One region of the Kribbella sp. NPDC048837 genome, then DNA from elsewhere that is predicted to be linked to it. Evidence: riboswitches for the same ligand, from Rfam matches in the RefSeq annotation. Region 1 holds a riboswitch; each other region holds the start of a gene.

Region 1 (5,073 bases):
AGTGGGGCTGGGGATCCTCCCTGGTCGGGATCGACGAGAAGGTGCCGATCCCGTCGTTCGTGCCGATGCTGATGTTCGCGATCGTGTTCGGGTTGTCGATGGACTACGAGGTCTTCCTGCTGTCCCGCGTCCACGAGGCCTGGCTGGCGACGAACGACAGCCATCGCGCCGTGGCCATCGGGATCGGCGCGACCGCCCGGGTGATCACGACCGCGGCGGCGATCATGATCGTGGTCTTCCTGAGCTTCGTCCTGGACGACGATCCGACGGTGAAGATGCTCGCGGTCGGCATGGCCGTCGCGGTCCTGATCGACGCGAGTATCGTCCGGATGATCCTCGTCCCGGCGGTGATGACGCTGCTCGGCGACCGCGCCTGGTGGCTGCCGAAGTGGCTCGACCGCATCATCCCCGACATCCAGCTGGAAGGCGGCGAGCCGCCACCGGCCCCCGAACCCAAACCACGCGAGACGTCCCCCGTCTAGTGCCGGAACAGGCGTACGCCGGTCTGCGACAAGCTGATGCCGCGCTCGGCGCACGCCGCCATGACCTCGTCCGAGCGGATCGACCCACCCGGCTCGGCGATGTGGGTGACGCCGTACCGGTGCGCTTCCTCGATGTTGTCGACGAAGGGGAGCGCACCGTCGGACACCATCGACACACCCGTGAGTGGTTCGGCTGATCGGCGCGCCCACCACGCGGCGGCCTTCTCACCGGCCAGCCGCGTGCAGTCCACCCGCGACTGCTGCCCAGCGCCCACGCCGATCGTCATGCCGTCCTTGACCATCACCACAGTGTTCGACTGGGCGTAGCGAGCAACGATCAACCCCAGCACCAGGTCCCGGGCGGCCGCATCCGGCACCGCGGGATCCAGCAGCTCACGCGTCAGCGGTACGTCGTCCCGCCGCTGCGTCAGCCGCAGTCCGTAGAACTCGCGCACCTCCTCCACGGGTGGCTCGAACGCCGGGTCGGCCTCGAGCACCAGGTACCGCCCACCCTTCTTCGCAGCCAACGTGTCGACCACGCCCTCGTCGTACCCGGGCGCGATGATCCCGTCCGACACGACCCGCTTGAGCACCCCCGCGAGCTCCGCGTCGACCGGGTGCGAGACGGCAACGAAGTCGCCGTACGACGACTTCGGATCGGCATCGCGAGCCCGCACATAAGCGGTCTCACCCAACGCCACCCCGGCCGGCGACACATGCTTGTACGACGCGGCCGCCGGCACACCGAACGCCTGCGAAGCCTCCCGCACGAGCTGCCACCCGGTGAGCGCGTCCAGCACGTTGATGTACGACGGCGCCCCCGCAACAACGGTGAACGGAGCGCGCGACCCGATCACCGCCAGGCCCGCGGTCTGATGGGGATTCATGCCATAACGCATCAAGCACCTCCGAGATCGGAGGCGCCCAGGCGGACGACGCCTTACTGGTTGATTCCGCTCCCCGGTGGTACTCCACCCTCGCCAGTCGCGGTCTGCGCCACAGCTTAGTCCCGCCAGGTGCCGGTCCAGTCGTACAGCGGTGCGGTGGTCGCGTACTCGCGGAGATAGCCGATGCGCCCGTCATCGATCCGAGCGACGGTCGAGCCGTCGAACGCACCCGGCGAGCCCTTCCACGTGCACTCGAAATGCCACTCGGCCACCAATACCTCAGCCGCGGTCGCCGACGACGTGATCTCCCAGCCGTCCACAGTCCCACCGGCCCCGAACCACGCGTTCATCCACTCCTCGACCCGTGCCCGGCCGCGATAGACCGGCCCGTAGCACTCGATCACCACGCAGTCGTCGGTCAACGTCTCCAGGACGGCCGGGATGTCGTGCCGCCGCCACCCGTCGATGTACGCCTCGAGCTGGTTCACCTGGCACAGCGTAGGCCGGGGAATAGAGTGAGCGGCATGGTCGACGTGAAGCCTCGTAGCCGGACAGTGACCGATGGGCTGGAAGCCACCGCCAGCCGGGGGATGCTCCGGGCGGTCGGGATGGGGGACGACGACTGGGCCAAGCCGCAGGTCGGGGTCGCCTCGAGCTGGAACGAGATCACCCCGTGCAACCTGTCCCTCGACCGGCTCGCGAAGGCGGTCAAGGAAGGTGTGCACGCGGCCGGCGGCTACCCGCTCGAGTTCGGCACGATCAGCGTGTCCGACGGCATCTCGATGGGCCACGTCGGCATGCACTACTCGCTCGTCAGCCGCGAGATCATCGCCGACTCGGTCGAGACGGTGATGGAGGCCGAGCGCCTCGACGGCTCGGTCCTGCTGGCCGGCTGCGACAAGTCGCTGCCCGGCATGCTGATGGCCGCGGCCAGGCTCGATCTGGCGTCGGTGTTCCTGTACGCCGGCTCGATCATGCCGGGCCGCCTCGGCGACAAGGACGTCACGATCATCGACGCGTTCGAGGCGGTCGGCGCGTGTGTTCGCGGCCTGATCACCCGGGACGAGGTCGACGCGGTCGAGCGGGCGATCTGCCCCGGTGAGGGCGCCTGCGGCGGGATGTACACCGCCAACACGATGGCCGCGTCCGCCGAAGCACTCGGTATGTCGCTCCCCGGCTCGGCCGCTCCGCCGGCGGTCGACCGGCGCCGCGACGGCTACGCCCGCAAGTCCGGCGAGGCCGCGGTCGGCCTGCTGCAGAAGGGAATCACGGCCCGCCAGATCCTCACCAAGGAGGCGTTCGAGAACGCGATCGCCGTGGTGATGGCGCTCGGCGGCTCGACGAACGCCGTCCTCCATCTGCTCGCGATCGCCCGCGAGGCCGCGGTCGATCTCACCCTGGCCGACTTCAACCGGATCGGCGACCGGGTGCCGCATCTCGGCGACCTGAAGCCGTTCGGCCGCTACGTGATGACCGACGTCGACCGCGTCGGCGGCATCCCGGTGGTCATGCGGGCCCTGCTCGACGCCGGCCTGCTGCACGGCGACTGCCTGACCGTCACCGGGAAGACGATGGCCGAGAACCTCGCCGACATCGCGCCGCCCGATGTCGACGGCACGATCATCCGTGCGCTCGACAAGCCGATCCACGGCACCGGCGGCATCACGATCCTGCACGGCTCGCTCGCGCCGGAAGGTGCGGTGGTGAAGAGCGCCGGCTTCGACTCGGACGTCTTCGAGGGGACCGCGCGGGTCTTCGACGGCGAACGCGGTGCGATGGACGCGGTCGGCTCGCTGAATCCCGGCGACGTCGTCGTGATCCGGTACGAAGGCCCCAAGGGCGGTCCCGGTATGCGCGAGATGCTCGCCGTCACCGGCGCGATCAAGGGCGCCGGCCTCGGCAAGGACGTCCTGCTGCTCACCGACGGCCGCTTCTCCGGCGGTACGACGGGACTCTGCGTGGGACACGTCGCACCCGAGGCGGTCGACGGCGGCCCGATCGCGTTCGTCCGCGACGGCGACCGGATCACCCTCGACGTGAAGAACCGCACGCTCGACCTGCACATCACCGCCGCGGAACTCGAACGCCGCAAGCAGGGCTGGACCCCGAAGACCCCGGCGATCACCAAGGGCGTGCTCGGCAAGTACACCCGGCTGGTCCGTTCGGCGTCCGAGGGGGCGGTCTGTATCTAAAGACGGCCATCTCACAAAATGAGACAGCGTGGAGCTGAACTTGACCCGATCGCGGTCCCGAGGCGAATAATGCCTACATGCGATCGATTCTCCTCGTACTTGTGCGGCGCGCCGACTGACGCGACCACCGAGTCGAGCGCGCCCCTTCAGCCAACCCGGCGGAAGGGGTTTTTTGTTGCCAGGGCGACTACCTGAGACCCAGAGACGACCTGGAGACAACCACAAGCGAGGATGGATCGGTCGCCACAAGCCATCACGTGACAGGACAAGGAAGGCACTCATGAGTGAGCAGCTGACCGGGGCACAGGCTCTGATCCGCGCACTGGAACATGCCGGGGTGGACACCGTCTTCGGCATCCCGGGCGGCGCGATCCTCCCGGCGTACGACCCGATGCTCGACTCGACCCAGATCCGCCACATCCTGGTACGTCACGAGCAGGGCGCCGGCCACGCCGCCCAGGGGTACGCCGCCGCGTCCGGCAAGACCGGGGTGTGCATGGCGACCTCCGGCCCCGGCGCCACCAACCTGGTCACGCCGATCGCCGACGCCTACATGGACTCGGTCCCGCTGGTCGCGATCACCGGCCAGGTCGCGAGCGCCGCGATCGGTACGGACGCCTTCCAGGAGGCCGACATCCGCGGCATCACGATGCCGATCACCAAGCACAACTTCCTGGTCAACGACCCGAATGACATCGCCACCACGGTCGCCGAGGCGTTCCACATCGCCTCCACCGGCCGGCCCGGCCCGGTGCTGGTCGACGTGACCAAGGACGCGATGCAGGCCAAGGTCGACTTCCAGTGGCCGACCGAGCTCTCGCTGCCCGGCTACCGGCCGGTGACCCGCCCGCACCCCAAGCAGGTGCGTGAGGCGGCCCGCCTGATCGCCGTGGCCGAGAAGCCGGTCCTGTACGTCGGCGGCGGCGTGATCCGGGCCCAGGCCCACGCCGAGCTGAAGGAGCTCGCGGAGCTCCTCGGCATCCCGGTGGTCACCACGCTGATGGCCCGTGGCGCGCTGCCCGACACCCACGAGCTGCACTTCGGCATGCCGGGGATGCACGGCTCGGTGTCCGCGGTCGGCGCCCTGCAACGGTCCGATCTGCTGATCTGCCTCGGCGCGCGCTTCGACGACCGGGTGACCGGCAAGCTCGACTCGTTCGCCCCGGAGGCGAAGGTCATCCACGCGGACATCGACCCGGCCGAGATCGGCAAGAACCGGGCCGCCGACGTGCCGATCGTGGGTGACTGCAAGGAGGTCATCACCGACCTGATCGCGGCGCTCCGCACCGAGATCGCGAGCGCCGGCCGGACCCCGTCGTACGACAGCTGGCGCCACCAGCTCGAGGCGGTCCGGGCCAAGTACCCGGTCGCGTACGACGAACCCGAGGACGGCACGCTGTCCCCGCAGTACGTGATCGAGCGGATCGGCCGGATCGCCGGCCCGGACGCGATCTACACCGCGGGCGTCGGCCAGCACCAGATGTGGGCCGCGCACTACCTCCCGTTCGAGAA
Region 2 (5,073 bases), on a different contig from region 1:
GGCGGACCCATTCGCGGTAACGAACCAGGCTCCCCCACTGCAAGGGGTGAACTTCTTCACGCGCGACACGGCGCTCGGTGACGCTCTGCGCCCGTACGCCGATCTGTCCGGCGACCCCGGTCTGCACCGGATCGGCGCGGTCGCGGGCTCCGAAGAGGCCCTCGCCCAGGCTCTGCCGGCCAACCAGCACCCACCGGTGCTGCGCACGCACGACCGCTACGGGAACCGGATCGACGAGGTCGAGTTCCACCCGTCCTGGCACTGGCTGATGGAGCGCGCCGTCGGGTTCGGGCTGCAGGCCGCGCCGTGGACGAGCGACTCGCCGTCGCCGCACCTGACCCGGGCCGCCGGGTTCTACATCTGGTCCCAGGTCGAGCCGGGGCACGGCTGCCCGATCTCGATGACCTACGCCGCGGTCCCCGCCCTGCGGGCGGACGAGCGGCTGGCGAAGGAGTGGATCCCGCAGCTCGCGTCGACGTCGTACGACGTACGCCGGTTGCCGGCCGCCGAGAAGACCGGAGTCCTTGCCGGGATGGGGATGACCGAGAAGCAGGGCGGCTCGGACGTCCGGGCGAACCTGACCACCGCGACGCCGGCCGGGGACGACGGTGAGTACCAGCTGAACGGGCACAAGTGGTTCTGCTCCGCGCCGCAGGTCGACGTCTTCCTGGTCCTCGCGCAGGCGCCGGACGGACTGAGCTGCTTCGTCGTGCCGCGAGTGCTTGCCGATGGCAACCGGAACACCTTCGCGCTGCAGCGGCTGAAGGACAAGCTCGGGAACCGGTCGAACGCGTCCAGCGAGGTCGAGTTCCACAACACCATCGGCTACCGCCTCGGCGACGAGGGCGCCGGCGTCCGCACGATCATCGAAATGGTCGCCGCCACCCGCCTCGACTGCGTGCTGGGGTCGTCCGCCCTCCAGCGACGCGCGCTGGTGGAGGCGGTCTGGCACACGAAGCACCGCTCCGCCTTCGGCGGGCTGCTCGCCGACAAGCCCGCGATGCAGAACGTGCTCGCCGACCTGGCCCTGGAGAGCGAGGCAGCAACCGCCCTGGGAATGCGTCTTGCTGCTGCTGTGGATGCTTCTGTGAACGGTGATGAACAGGCTGCGGCTTTCCGGCGGATCGCACTGCCCCTCGCCAAGTTCTGGGTTTGTAAGCGGACTCCGTTCATGGTGGCCGAGGCCCTGGAGTGTCTCGGGGGGAACGGGTTCGTGGAGGAGTCCGGGCTGCCGCTGCTGTTCCGGGAGTCGCCGTTGAACTCGATCTGGGAAGGGTCCGGCAACGTGAATGCGCTCGACGTGCTGCGGGCGCTGCGGAAGCCGGAGTCACTGGAGGCGTGGCTGCTGGAGGTGGGGGCGGCGCGCGGCGCCGACCAGCGCCTCGACGCCGCGGCGAACGACGTACTGCAAGCGCTTGCTGACGTCGAGGGAGCCGAGGCCGGCGCCCGCACGCTGGCGGCGCGGATGGCCCTGTGCCTGCAGGCGTCACTGCTGGTCCGGCACTCGACGCCCGAGGTCGCGGACGCCTTCGTCGCCTCGAGATTGGCCAACGACTGGGGCGGCGTCTTCGGGACCCTCCCGCGGACCACACTGTTCCCGGCGATCATCGAGCGCACGATAGGGTGAGCGCGTCGCGACTGGCGCGCTGAGGTGGAGAACCACCGGGGAGCGAAAACCGTCGGCACCGTGCGCCTGGGTGCCTTCGACCCACTGCAACCGCAGGAGAGACAACGATGACTCAACCCTTCGATGCCGCCGCCGCTTCGGCCGCGTACCGCAACGCGCTCGAGGTGATCGGCGCGGTGGAACCGACCATCGCCGGCGCGATCAAGGCCGAACTGGCCGACCAGCGCTCGTCGCTGAAGCTGATCGCGAGCGAGAACTACGCCTCCCCCGCCACCTTGCTGACGATGGGCAACTGGCTGTCCGACAAGTACGCCGAGGGCACCATCGGGCACCGCTTCTACGCCGGCTGCCAGAACGTCGACACCGTCGAGCAGACCGCGGCCGACCACGCCACGGCACTGTTCGACGCTCCGCACGCCTACGTCCAGCCACACTCCGGCATCGACGCGAACCTGGTCGCCTTCTGGGCGATCCTGGCCCAGCGGATCGAGTCGCCGGCCCTGGCCGAAGCGGGCGCGAAGCACGTCAACGACCTGACCGACGAGGACTGGACCAAGCTCCGCAAGGCGCTCGGCGACCAGAAGATGCTTGGCATGTCGCTCGACGCCGGCGGTCACCTGACCCACGGCTTCCGGCCGAACATCTCCGGCAAGATGTTCAACCAGCACTCGTATGGCACCGACCCGGAGACCGGGCTGCTCGACTACGACGAGGTCGCCCGCAAGGCGCGCGAGTTCAAGCCACTGATCCTGATCGCCGGCTACTCGGCGTACCCGCGCAAGGTGAACTTCGCCACGATGCGCGAGATCGCCGACGAGGTCGGTGCGACGCTGATGGTCGACATGGCCCACTTCGCCGGTCTGGTCGCGGGCAAGGTCTTCACCGGCGACTTCGACCCGGTCCCGTTCGCCCACGTCACCACGACCACCACCCACAAGTCGCTCCGCGGCCCGCGCGGCGGCATGGTGCTCTGCCAGCCCGAGTACGCCGACTCCGTCGACCGGGGTTGCCCGATGGTGCTGGGTGGCCCGCTCAGCCAGACGATGGCGGCCAAGGCGGTCGCGCTCGCCGAGGCCCGGCAGCCGTCGTTCCGTGAATACGCGCAGGCGATCGCGGACAACGCGGTCACGCTGGCCGAGGGCCTGATGAAGCGTGGCGTGAAGCTCGTGACGGACGGCACCGAGAACCACCTGGTCCTGCTCGACGTCTCGTCGTACGGCATCACCGGCCGGCAGGCCGAGTCGGCGCTGCTCGACGCCGGCATCGTGACCAACCGGAACGCCGTGCCCCGCGACCCGAACGGTGCCTGGTACACCTCGGGCGTCCGGATCGGTACGCCGGCGCTGACCACGCGCGGCTTCGGCGCCGACGAGTTCGACCGGGTCGCCGAGCTGATCGTCGACGTCCTCTCGTCGACCACGCCGACCACCACGTCGGCCGGTGCACCGTCCAAGGCGAAGTACGTGCTCGCCGACGGCGTCGCGGACAAGACCCGGGCAGCCTCGGCCGAGATGCTCGACAAGCACCCGCTCTACCCGGGCCTCGAGCTCAGCTGAGTTCCACCGCGCCCGCTCCCACGCGCGTGGGAGCGGGCGTCTTCCGTTGTGGCATCAGTACGGCGGCCAGCACCGCGCCGGCGGCCGCGATCGCGGCCGAGACCCACATGGTCGTGTTCAGGCTGGTCATGAACGCATCGCGGACATCGGCCAGCAAGCCGGACGAGCCGGACTCGCTTGCGACCGCGAGCCCTCCGCCCAGGCCCCTCTCGACCGCGTCGGCGGCTTGCGCGGGTAGTCCGGTCGTGTCGACGTTGTGGCGGTAGACCGAGTTCAGCACGGTGCCGAGTACGGCGACGCCGATCGTGCCGCCGACCTGCCGGAACGCCTGCAGGAGACCGGATCCGGTACCGGCTCGCTCCGGGTCGAGCACACCGAGCGCCGCGTTCATTGCCTGTGGCATCGAGCACCCGAGGCCGAACCCGACCACCACGAACCAGATCGCCGTGTAGCCGTACCCGGTGCCGAGGTCGGTGAAGGCCCCGAGCACGAACCCGACGGCCATCACCACGAACCCGGTCATCACCACCAGCCGGGTCCCCACCTTCGACTCCACGGGCTCGGCCAGCTTCGCGCCGACGGTCATCCCGCCGATGAACGGCAACAACTTCAGCCCGGTGTGCAGCGCGTCCGATCCGTTGATGCCCTGGAAGTACTGCGGCATCGTGAACAGCAACCCGAAGATCGCGAACACCGCGACCGTCAGCAGCACCGCACCCCCGGTGAAGGTCCGCTCGCGGAACAACCGCAGTTCGATCAACGGCTCGGTGGTCCGCCGCTGCCACAACAGGAACCCGGCGATCAGTACGACGGCGAGCCCCAGGAACAGCACGGTGACACCGTCGGTCCAGGATGTCTCGCCGGCCTTGGTCACGCCGTACACCAAAGACGCCAGACCCGCGCTGGAGAGCAGGATCCCGAGCCAATCGATGGCCGGGCGCCGCGAGCTCCGCGTCTCCGGGACCAGCAGGGTGACCGCGAGGGCGGCGATCAGCGAGATCGGCACGTTCAGGATGAGATCCACTGCCAGCCGGCGTGGTCGAGCAGCAGGCCGCCGACGATCGGGCCGAGCGGCATACCGATGCTGTTGGCAACGACGAAGAAGCCGATCGCCTTCTTCCGCTCCTCCTCGGTGCGGAACAGCACGGTGATCAGCGACAGCGCGACCGGGACGATCATCGCCGCGCCGATGCCGAGGAAGGCACGGGCCGCGATCAGCGCCTCGGCCGAGTCAGCCAGAGCACACGCCAGCGAGGCCGCGCCGAACAGTGTCAGCGCGATCGCGATGATCTTGCGCCGGCCGTACCGGTCGCCGAGGAGACCGGCGGGCAGCAGCAGCGCCGCGAGGACGAGGTTGTAGCTGTTCGCCATCCACTGCAGCTGGCTGGTGGAGGCGTCGAGGTCGGCGGCCAGCGTCGGCAGCGCGACGTTGAGCACGGTCGTGTCCAGGCCGAGGACCAGGACGGCGAGGCAGAGCGCGAGCAGGACACCGAAGTGGGGGGCGCCGGTCAGCGCCGGCCCTTCGGCGTGGGAGGTCGAGGTCATGAAATTCAAGTTATCAGAAGTTTGTGATAGTTGCGATACATCAAATTACTGTAAGCTTCAACCATGAGTCGGGAGCCCAGTCCGGAACAGATCAGCCAGTTCGTCGAGCGCTTCGCCGGAGTGCTGGCGAACAGCGGCGTACCGACGATGTCGGCCCGGGTGATGGGCCGGATGCTGGTCAGCCCGACCGGCACGATGACCGCGGCCGAGTTGGCCGAGTCGCTCAAGATCAGCCAGCCCGCGGTGTCCGGCGCGGTCCGGCAGTTGCTGCAGGTCTCGTTCATCTCGCGCGAGCGGTTGCCCGGTTCACGCAAGGACCACTACCGGATCCGCGAGGACGTCTTC
Region 3 (5,073 bases), on a different contig from region 1:
GCGCCAGGCCGATCGACGTACCGATAAGTCCGGTGCCGACGATCCGCACCGGCCCGCGCAGCTCACTCACTGGGCGCCTGTCAGGTCTGGACGGAGAGCGACGGCGCCGTGCAGGTAGACGTGCTGGATCTTCTCGCGGGACCGCGGGGTCTCGGTGTGCACCATCAGCCGGACCACCCGCGGCAGCGCGTGCGGCACGTCGATCTCCTGCATGCACATCAGCGGTACATCGGTGAGCCCGATCTGCCGGCCCGCCACGGCCGGGAACTCCGAGTGCAGGTCCGGCGTGACGGTGAACAGGATGCTGATCAGATCCTCGCTCTCCAGATCGTTCGCCTCCAGGACCGCCTTCACCAGCTCCGCGGACCGCGTGAGCAGATGCTCGCGCTCGTCCACCTCGAGCTGGGTAGCACCCCGGATCGCCCGTACCGCCACGTGCTCGCCTCCTTGGTTCGTCTACCTCAACCCTAGGGCAGAGTAGTCAAGGAGTGGACAGCCGTCTCGGATCCACGGATCCGGAAACCCCCCTCCCCGGATGGAGCACCTGATGCAGACCCTCCCGACCGGACCCGTCGACGCCACCGTGCAGCGCTTCCCCGAGGTCACCGACGAGTTCGTCGGGTCCTTCCGGCGGAACGGCTTCGCGGTCCTGGACCACGCCGTACCGCCTGAGCAGGTCGCCGCCCTGAACGCCGCCGCCGAGCAACTCTGCCGCGGGGAGCTCGGCCGGATCGCCGACGGGCCGCGGATCGGCCCGGGCGACGACGTACTGCGGCAGTTCCTGTGCATCCACTATCCGCACAAGGTGTCGGACGCCGCGCTCGAGGCGCTGCACGCGCCGCGGATCGTCCGGGCCCTGACCGCGGTCATCGGCCCGAACGTCAAGGCCATGCAGTCGATGCTGTTCATTAAGTCCGAGGGGAAGCCGGGGCAGGCCTGGCACCAGGACGAGTTCTTCATCCCGACCCGCGACCGCTCGCTGACCGCGGTCTGGATCGCACTCGACGACGCGACGGTCGAGAACGGCTGCCTGTGGGTGCTCCCCGGATCACACCACCGTGGCGTCATCTACCCCGACCGCGAGCAGGACGACCCGCGCTTCGACTGTACGTCGGAGGCGTACGACTTCCCGTACACCGACGACCAGGCGGTCGCCATCGAGGTCCCGGCCGGCTCGGCGGTGATCTTCAATGGCTACCTGCTGCACCGATCGCTGCCGAACAGCGGTCGGCACGGGTTCCGCCGGGCGCTGGCGAACCACTACATGAGCGCGGAGTCGCTGCTCCCCTGGCACTCGCTGCCACCCGGCGTTCACATCGCCAACCACGACTTCCGCGACATCGTCATGGTGGCCGGGACCGACCCGTACGCCTACAAGGGCATCGACGACGTGGCTCGGCCACACTCACGCCCGGACAAGGACGGTGGCTGCCACCGATGAGCTAGGAGGCAGCCGCCTCGGCGGCGTCGACGGCCTGCTCCAGCAGCAGGGCGATCGTCATCGGCCCGACGCCGCCGGGGACCGGCGTGATCAGGCGGGCGACCTGGACCGCCTCCTCGAAGTGGACGTCGCCGACGTTGCCCTCGTTGTAGCCGGCGTCGACGACGACCGCGCCCGGCTTGAGCCAGTCACCGCGGACGAAGTTCGGCTTCCCGACCGCGGCGATCACGATGTCCGCGGTCCGGACGATGTCCGGCAGGTCCGTGGTCCGCGAGTGCGTGTAGGTGACGGTCGCGTTCGATGCCAGCAGCAACATCCCGACGGGCTTGCCGAGGATCGGGCTGCGGCCGATCACCACCGCGTGCGCCCCGGCGATCGGTACGTCGTACGCCTCCAGCAGCCGGATGATCCCGCCGGGCGTCGCGGACCGGAACCCGGGATCGCCGAACGCCATCGCGGCGAACGACCGCATCGTCACGCCGTCGACGTCCTTGGCCGGGTCGATCGCCTCGAACGCGGCCCGCTCGTCGATCTGCGCCGGCACCGGGTGCTGGAGCAGGATTCCGTGCACCTCGGGGTCGTTCGAGAGCTTGTGAATCTCGGCGACCAGTTCCTCGGTGGTCGTCTCCGCGGGCAGGACGACGCTCCGCGACGCGATCCCGGCCTTCTTCGACCGGTTCTGCTTCATCCGGACGTACGTCGCCGACGCGGGGTCGTCGCCCACCAGTACGGTCGCCAGACACGGCTGCACGCCGGTCCGCTCCCGCAGTACGCGGGCTCGCTCGGCCGCCCGCGCCACCATCTCGGCGGCGAGGTCGGTCCCGATCATCAGTTCAGCGGTCATGGCGCGCTCCTTCGGGCGTCGACTACAGGTCAGCTGCCCAGGCGCGCGGCGCGGCCGGATGTCCGGCAGACCGTTCCCCGGTGGTCGTCCACCTCAACGCCAGTCGCGGTCCACCGCTCAGGATACCGAGTCGGTCACTCTGCTGATGAAAGCGTCGGCAACGCCGTCGCCGATCCGCGGGTGGGTGGTGGAGTGCGGGAGCCGGATGTCGCGAATCTCCTCGGCCTGCGTGACCAGGTGGCTGATCTGGTCCCGGCCGGTGGCGACATCCGAGCTGTTGCCCTCGGCGCCGGCTTCGAGGACGCGCAGGGCCTGGCGCAGCGCCTGCCCCCAGTAGAAGGCCGCGTCGAGCCAGGCGTCCGCCTCGTCGGCGAAGGCCGGGTCGATCACGCCCTCGCGGATCTGGGCCGGAGCGTTCTCGATCGCCTCGCAGTACGGCTCGAGGTCCGCGATCGCGCCGGCCAGGTCCCCGGCCTCCCAGGTCCGCCAGAACGCGGCGGTCTTCGCGGACAGCACCGGCGCGTTCACCAGGTGCAGCTTCCCGTCGTACGTCGTGAGGTCGGCGAAGACCTCCAGCGCCGCGATCGTCGCGGCGTCTCCCCCGGCGCGTTCCGCGATCGCCGCATGCCAGGACGCCTGCTCGTCGTACGTCGCGGGGTTCCAGCCGAACTCCGCGAACGAGTAGAGGGCGAGCTTGCTGGCCGCGGCCTGGTTCATCGGGTTCGAGATCACGCCGACGACCTGGTCGGCGAGGCCCGGCTCACGGCCGCTGTACGCCGCCAGCGGGATCCGCCCGTGCGCGTAGTCGTTGACCGGGTAGTTGTCCCAGATCAGGATGTCGTGCCCGAACACGGCCTTCGCCTCGGCCGCCTGCGCACTGGTGATCGTCTCCGGGACGACGCCGATACCGGTCCAGTGCACCACCACGGCACTGTCCATCTGCTCCCGCAGCGCCTGCTTGTACGGCGTCTCGTCGACGTTGTAGTACTCGGTCGGGACCATCTGCAGGGGCGCGAGGTCCGGCTTGGTCTCGACCCACTCGCGCTGGATCCGGTTCAGCAGCTCGCTCTGCGCCAGCCCGGCCCCACCGCCGCCGGGGCCGAACTTCTGCTCGTCCTCGGGGCTGTGCCACTGCTCGTACTCGATGTCGTCCAGCGCCACGTTGAACGCCCGCGCACCGAGCGCGTACAGCGCCTCGAACTTGGCGATCAGCGCCTGGAAGTCGGCGTCGTCGGTGTAGCGGATCGACAGGCCGGGCGAGAGCGCGAAGGTGAAGTCGACCTTGTTCCGGGCGGCGCGGTCGATCAGCTCGCCTAGCTCGGCCAGCTTGTCGGCCGGATACGGGTCGCGCCACTGCTCGCGGTGGTACGGGTCGTCCTTGGGGGCGTACTCGTAGGTGTTCATCCGGTGCGCGCCGAGGTAGTCCAGGTGATCGAGCCGGTCGGCGTGCGACCACGGCGTCCCGTAGAAGCCCTCGATCGAGCCGCGGTACCGCATCGTCGGCCAGTCGCGGATCTCGACGCCGTCCACCTGGTTGCCCTGGACAAGCTGTGCGAAGGCCTGCGCGGCGTAGAAGGTGCCGCGGGCATCGACCCCGTCCAGCACGACCTGCTGGGCGCCGACGGCGACGACGTACCCCTCGGCCGGCAGCAGACCCGCGGGCGCGACCCCGAGCTGCTCGAGCGTGTCGGCGCTCCCCCCGAGCCAGACGGTCACCTCCGCCTGTCCCTCGAAGACGGTCCGTACGCCGGCCTTCGTGAGCGTCTCGCGGACGACGCGCTCGGCGTCCGCGTCGGTGGTCGGGCCGTACATCAGCCCGACGGTGTCGCCGAGGCCGAAGCCGTCGTCGCGCGGGGTGGTCTGCTGAGGCTCAGGTGTCATCACAGCTCCTACGACCTAGAGAAGCCCTGCATGATCGAGGGCGAGGTAGGCGGCGTCGATCCCCGTCATCGCGCCAGGGGTGCGCAGCTCGGCGCGGAACGCGTCCAGCGTGAGCTCGACCGGGACACAGTCCTCGGTCTCGTCGAGCGCTTGTTTCCCGTCCGGACGGCAGCCGCGCGCGATCGCGACGTACTTGCGGTAGATCGACGACGCCGACGACCACTGCCACGTGACCAGGTCGAGCGACTCGCAGGTGTACCCGGTCTCCTCCTCGAGCTCCCGCGCGCCGGCGAGCGCCGGGTCCTCGCCCGGCTCGACCAGTCCACCCGGCAGGTTGGTGACGACCCGGTCAGGTCCGGCCCGGAACATCCGGATCGTGACGATCCGGCCGTCGGGGGTCAGCGGCAGCACGGTGATGCCGGAGGTGATCCCCTCCGCGGACTTCGGGCCGAAGACGTCCCACTCGACCTCGCGCCCGTCCGGCAGCCGGTACCGCCGCAGGTTCACGGTCAGGAACCGGTGGAACCCCGGCTCCTCGTCGAGCAACTCCCACGGCAGCGGGTCGCCGGGGCGAGACAGCGCAGCCGCCGCGGAGTCCGCGGCGGCTGCGCCATCGATCTGCTTGCTCACAGCGGCCGGTTGTCGCCGCCGGGCTCCTCCGGTGGAGCGACGGGAGCGTCGTCCTCCGGCGGGGCCACCGGTGCGTCGTCAACCGCGGCAGGTGTCGTGCTCTCCTCGGCGACCGGCGCGTCCTCGGTCGTCTTGGTGGGCTCGGAGTCCGGGCGGGACTCGGACAGGATGCGCTCGAGGGTCTCCTCGGAGATCCGCTTGAACTTGCGCACCTGGGTCCGGGTCCGGTCCAGGACCGCGACCTCGATCTGGTCCGGGGTCAGCTGGCGGACCTCCG
Region 4 (5,073 bases), on a different contig from region 1:
GAGAACGAGCCGTCGGGCTCGACGTGCAGCGTGTGACTGCGGTAGCGGTCCGCCGATCCGAGGCGCTGCTCGGCGGTCAGGACGTCCGGAGTCGGCAGATGCCGGCGCAGTTGCTCGGCCACGAGGTCTGCGGTGCCGTTCCAGTCGGCGTGCTGGTCGATGGCGGTACGGACGCCGGCGATCAGGTCGGTCAGTTCGCTGGTGGAGATCGTTGTCGTGGTCATGTCTTGAGCGTGCGCCGGTCAACCCATAACGTCTAATGCCAAGTTTCGTGCTCACTCATAGATAGATTTGATACATGCTCGATGTCACGAGGTTGCGCGTCATCGACGCCGTCGCCAGGCACGGTTCGGTCACCGCGGCTGCCCGCGAACTGCACTACTCGCAGCCGTCCGTCACTCACCACCTCTCCCGCCTGGAGGCCGAGACCGGCGCGCAGCTGCTGCAGCGGGCCGGTCGTGGCATCCGGCTGACCGAGGCCGGCCGGCTGCTGGCCGCTCGGGCCGCGGAGATCATCGGCCGGATCGACGCCGTCGACGCGGAACTCGCCGCTCACGTCGGGTTGAGCGCCGGCCGGATCCGCCTGGCCGGCTTCTCGTCGGCGATCGGGTCACTCGTGCCGCGGGCGGTGGCGGCCCTGGGCGACAAGCACCCGGGCCTCGAGATCAACCTGCTCGACGCGCATCCGCCGGAGGCGCTCGAACTGCTCCGCACCGGCACGATCGACGTCGCGATCGTCTTCCGGTACGACGAGACCGAGCCGGAGCCGTCCGGCGTACGACTGCATCATCTGCTCGACGATCCGCTCTACCTGCTGTCCGCCGATCAGCCGGTCGAGTTGGCCGGGCTCCGCGACGCGACCTGGATCGCCGGATGCGATCGTTGCCGCAGTCACCTGGTTTCGCTGTGCGCCGCCGAGGGCTACGAGCCGCGGATCGGCTACACGTCCGACGACATGGTGGTCATGCAGGCGCTCGTCGCGGCCGGCCTCGGGGTGACGACCATGCCCGGGCTCGCCCTCCGTGCCCACCACGCCGAGGGCATCATCGCCACCGAGCTCCCCGGCTCCCGCCGCCACGTCTACGCCGCGACGTACGGCGAACCACCCGACCCACCCGCGATCGCCGCCCTGCTCACCATCCTCGCCGAGACCGCGACGCTGCGCTGAAGCACTTCAGGAGTGCTCGATCGCGCCGGTGAGGGGGTTGTAGACGTAGACCTCGGTGCCGGCGTCGGGGTTGCGGGCTTGGAGGGTGTGGCAGAGCGGGGCGAACGGGCCGCCGAGGTCGACGATGGTTGCACCGGCGCCGAGGACGCCTCGGGCGAGGTGACTGGGGGCCGTGAGGTCGATGCGGGTGATCACGCCGGGAGTCACCCAGACGGGCTTGTCCGCGAGCCGGCCGGACAGTTGGTGGTGCAGGTGGCCGCACAGGACCGCTTGTACGTCGGTCCCGGCGAGAACGCGTGCCAGTTTCTCGGGCTCTTGCAGGACCACGGGCTTCAGATACGGGATCGCGTCGACGGAGATCGGCGGGTAGTGGAGTACGACGATCGACCCGGCCGGCGCGGGTGTGGCCAGCTCGGCGGCCAGCCAGTCCAGCTGGTCGTCGCCCAGCACACCGTGTGTCTCTCCGGGGACCAGGCTGTCGAGCGTGATGACGCGGAGGCCGTCGACGTCGCTCACCGCGGCGATCGCACCGGCGATGTCGGCCTGGCGGCCGATGGGTGAGCCGTCCGGACCGAGGTGGCCCCAGCCGAGGGCGGCGGTGAAGCCGTCGCGACGGTCGTGGTTGCCGGTGCAGTAGACGTGCGGGACACCTCGCTCAGCGGCGAACTCGCCCACGGCCGAGCGCACCGCAGTGCATCCCTCTTCGGACCCGTCGTCGGCGATGTCCCCGCTGACGACGATCAGATCCAGCTCCGGCACCCCGCGTACGTCGTACAACAGTCCTTTGAGCGCGCCGAGACCGTCGACGCCGTCCTCGTCCGGGCCGGTGCGGCTGATGTGGGTGTCGGACAGGTGCAGAACACGATGTGGCATGACGAGTCTCCCGGGATGTCGTTGCCGTCGGCACCCAGGCGGTCGATGCCCGTCGCGTCACTCCCCGGTGGTGACCCACCCTCGCCAGTCGTGTGGAACCACCCTACCCAGAGAACGTGACCTCGGCAGTGGGCTGGACGGCGGCGGTGCGGCCCGGGGCCGTGTGGTTCTCCCAGTAGAGGTTGGTGTGGGCGATGACCTTGTCCGGGGTCGGCGCGCCGTACTCCGAGAGGTCTTCGGTGGTGTGGGCGTCGCCGACCAGGGTGACGTCGTACCCCCGGACCATGGCGCCGTGGATGGTGGAGCGGATGCACTCGTCGGTCTGGGCGCCGCTGACGAAGAGGTGGCCGATCCCGGCCTCGGCGAGGACGTCCTCGAGGTCGGTGTCCTCGAAGGAGTCGGCGAAGGTCTTGTGCACGAGCGGCTCCGCCTCGTCGCGCTTGAGCTCGGGGACCAGCTGCCACTCGTCGCTGTCCTTCACGAGGTGCTCGCTGGAGTGCTGGACCCAGACCACCGGCACACCGCCGGCGCGGGCCTTGCCGACCAGGGTGCTGATGTTGGACACCACCTGGTCGCGCTCGTGGGCTTCGCTGACGACACCGTTCTGGACGTCGATCACCACAAGTGCCGTGTTCGGCCGATCTGACAGCGTGGACATGCCGTTCCCTCCCTCTTCCCGGGTCTGTGACGAACGCTAGTCCCACTCGCCGACAGTTTCAGGAGACCTTCCAGCTCCGCAGCCGCAACCGCACGGTCGGTACGTCGCCGTCGTCGAGCTCCTCGGCCCGCCGCACCGCCACCTTCACCGGCAGGATGTACCGCCCGTCCTTCGGGAACATCGACCTGTCCCACACGCTGTCCCCGATCTGCGCCTGCACCAGGATCATCCCCCACCCGTACGTCACGACATTGGATTCCGCCTCGAGGTACGCACAGTCCTCCTCCGGCACCGTGATGAAATACCACGGCGCCGGCCCGCGCCAGTACCAGATCTCGGCGGCGAACTCGATCTCATTCACTGTTACTTGCCTCCAGCAAGCGGTTGGCGATGTTGCGGGCCGCGGTTTTGAGTTCCGCGGATCGGAGGATGTGGTAAGGGGCGGGGAGGGAGGTGAGCTGGCCGGCGTACCAGTAGGGCTCGTCGGTGCTGGCCAGGAGGCGGGTGTGGGTGTCGTCGATGGCTTCCAGGCGGCCCATGCTGCGGGAGATCCAGTGGGCCACGTCGTCGCGCGGGGCGTCGACGATGACCTCGATGGGGTATTTCCAGCCCATCGCCAGATGTTCCTCGACGGCGGCCAGTGGGTCCAGGTCGGCGGGTGCGGTGAATTCCTCGCCCTGCGGCTCGACTTTGGCGATCCTGTCGACGCGCAGAACGCGGCGGGAATTCTTCGTGTGCGACCAGCACAGCAGATACCAACGGCCCCGGCGGACGACGACCGCCCACGGGTCGACGTCCATCGGCCATTCCTCGCCGTGGTGCCGACGGTACTGAAGGATGACGCGCCGGCCGGCGGTGCTCTGGGAGACCAGGGCCGCGGTGATCTCCGGGTCCGGCGTGCGGACGCCGGGATCGGGACCGCGCGCGCTGACCCGGCGGATGGCGTCGGTCGAGCGGGCGATGTGTTCGGGCAGGACCCGGATGATCTTGCCGAGCGCGTTCTCGACCGGGTCGGCCGCGCCGCGCGGTCCTTCCAGCACCGCCATCACCAGGCCGAGCGCTTCGGTGGTGGTGAACATCAGTGGGGCCAGCCGCAGTCCGCGACCGACCCGGTAGCCGCCGTACGGACCGCGGACCGACTCGATCGGGATGTCGGCCTCGCGCAGGATCGCGACATAGCGCCGGGCCGCCCGTTCGGAGACCCCGAGCTTCTCCCCCAGGTGCTCGGCCGTGATGCCCGGGCTGTTCTGGATCAGTTCCAGCACCATCAACGTCCGCGCCGTCGGACTCACGTCGTACGCCACAGGTCCTCACCATTCCGGAAGTGAACTGTCCGGAACCGAGCGTAGCGTCCCGGCCATGGACTACAACACTGTGATGGAGCTGCCGGCGGCGGGCGACGAGGTCGAGACGCTGCTGGGTGTGCTGGAGCGTAATCGCCGGACGTTCGCGTGGAAGACCGGCGGGCTGGACGCGGCCGGGATGAACACCCGGCTCGGCCCCTCGACGATGACGCTGGGCGGTCTCGTGAAGCACCTGGCCCTCGTCGAGGCCGACATGTTCTCGCACCGGTTGCACGGCCGGGACCCGGGCGCGCCGTGGAACAAGATCGACTGGGATTCCGACCCCGACTGGGAGTGGCGCACCGCCGCCGACGACTCCCCCCAAGAACTGGTGGAGCTCTGGCGCGACATGGTCGCCCGCTCGCGCGCCTCGGTGGCGGAGGCCATCGCGAACGGCGGTCTCGACACGACCGGCAGCCTGGTCTGGCCGGACGGCCGCTCACCCAACCTGCGCCGGCTCCTCGCCGACATGATCGAGGAGTACGCGCGGCACACCGGCCACGCCGACCTGATCCGCGAGTCGATCGACGGCCTGGTCGGCGAAGACGCACCCCAGGAGGTCGCCGCACCGTAAGCACCAGCGGCAAAAGTGCGCACCGGATGAGCGGTTTGTCTGCGACGATCAACGGGTGCGAGCGGATCGATTGGTGGCGGTGCTGCTGCTCATGCAGGCCCGGGGCCGGGTGACTGCCGCCGAGGTCGCCGAGGAGCTGGAGATCTCCGTCGCCACCGCGCGCCGCGATCTCGAGGCGTTGTCGACCGCCGGCATCCCGGTCTATCCACAGCCCGGGCGCAACGGCGGTTGGCAGCTCATCGGTGGCGCGCGGACCGATCTCAGCGGTCTGAGCGCCACCGAGGCCCAGGCGCTGTTCCTCCTGGTCGGCCCGGCGGCGTCCATCGCTCCGGACGCGAAGGCCGCGCTCCGCAAGCTCGTCCGCGCGCTGCCCAGCACCTTCCGTGAACACGCGCAAGCCGCCGCCGAGGCGGTCGTGATCGACCCGGCCCGCTGGGGCGAGCACGTGAAGGAACGC

The links. Region 1 has a riboswitch for ZMP and ZTP ahead of ACZ6O0_RS27670 (5-aminoimidazole-4-carboxamide ribonucleotide transformylase). Riboswitches for the same ligand answer to the same signal wherever they lie in the genome.
Region 2: linked by a shared signal. The riboswitch ahead of ACZ6O0_RS16720 (glycine hydroxymethyltransferase) and the one ahead of ACZ6O0_RS27670 (5-aminoimidazole-4-carboxamide ribonucleotide transformylase) in region 1 are both predicted to bind ZMP and ZTP.
Region 3: linked by a shared signal. The riboswitch ahead of ACZ6O0_RS02285 (bifunctional 5,10-methylenetetrahydrofolate dehydrogenase/5,10-methenyltetrahydrofolate cyclohydrolase) and the one ahead of ACZ6O0_RS27670 (5-aminoimidazole-4-carboxamide ribonucleotide transformylase) in region 1 are both predicted to bind ZMP and ZTP.
Region 4: linked by a shared signal. The riboswitch ahead of ACZ6O0_RS01265 (metallophosphoesterase) and the one ahead of ACZ6O0_RS27670 (5-aminoimidazole-4-carboxamide ribonucleotide transformylase) in region 1 are both predicted to bind ZMP and ZTP.

The regions. Positions count from the first base shown of each region.
Region 1 covers NZ_JBVJHF010000006.1:221,674-226,746, reverse strand. The annotation lists gene ACZ6O0_RS27675 (MMPL family transporter) at 1-482, shown strand, start outside; gene ACZ6O0_RS27670 (5-aminoimidazole-4-carboxamide ribonucleotide transformylase) at 479-1,381, opposite strand; ZMP/ZTP riboswitch at 1,398-1,480, opposite strand; gene ACZ6O0_RS27665 (nuclear transport factor 2 family protein) at 1,486-1,857, opposite strand; gene ilvD (dihydroxy-acid dehydratase) at 1,894-3,561, shown strand; gene ACZ6O0_RS27655 (acetolactate synthase large subunit) at 3,842-5,073, shown strand, end outside.
Region 2 covers NZ_JBVJHF010000003.1:229,616-234,688, forward strand. The annotation lists gene ACZ6O0_RS16715 (acyl-CoA dehydrogenase family protein) at 1-1,627, shown strand, start outside; ZMP/ZTP riboswitch at 1,625-1,706, shown strand; gene ACZ6O0_RS16720 (glycine hydroxymethyltransferase) at 1,735-3,183, shown strand; gene ACZ6O0_RS16725 (MFS transporter) at 3,176-4,207, opposite strand; gene ACZ6O0_RS16730 (MFS transporter) at 4,192-4,728, opposite strand; gene ACZ6O0_RS16735 (GbsR/MarR family transcriptional regulator) at 4,792-5,073, shown strand, end outside.
Region 3 covers NZ_JBVJHF010000001.1:466,056-471,128, forward strand. The annotation lists gene ACZ6O0_RS02270 (prephenate dehydrogenase) at 1-70, opposite strand, end outside; gene aroH (chorismate mutase) at 67-435, opposite strand; gene ACZ6O0_RS02280 (phytanoyl-CoA dioxygenase family protein) at 548-1,441, shown strand; gene ACZ6O0_RS02285 (bifunctional 5,10-methylenetetrahydrofolate dehydrogenase/5,10-methenyltetrahydrofolate cyclohydrolase) at 1,443-2,285, opposite strand; ZMP/ZTP riboswitch at 2,314-2,402, opposite strand; gene ACZ6O0_RS02290 (beta-N-acetylhexosaminidase family protein) at 2,403-4,166, opposite strand; gene ACZ6O0_RS02295 (NUDIX hydrolase) at 4,182-4,796, opposite strand; gene prcA (proteasome subunit alpha) at 4,793-5,073, opposite strand, start outside.
Region 4 covers NZ_JBVJHF010000001.1:248,067-253,139, reverse strand. The annotation lists gene ACZ6O0_RS01275 (cysteine dioxygenase family protein) at 1-224, opposite strand, end outside; gene ACZ6O0_RS01270 (LysR family transcriptional regulator) at 299-1,168, shown strand; gene ACZ6O0_RS01265 (metallophosphoesterase) at 1,175-2,041, opposite strand; ZMP/ZTP riboswitch at 2,067-2,143, opposite strand; gene ACZ6O0_RS01260 (cysteine hydrolase family protein) at 2,145-2,699, opposite strand; gene ACZ6O0_RS01255 (DUF1905 domain-containing protein) at 2,758-3,060, opposite strand; gene ACZ6O0_RS01250 (helix-turn-helix transcriptional regulator) at 3,053-4,003, opposite strand; gene ACZ6O0_RS01245 (DinB family protein) at 4,059-4,616, shown strand; gene ACZ6O0_RS01240 (helix-turn-helix transcriptional regulator) at 4,672-5,073, shown strand, end outside.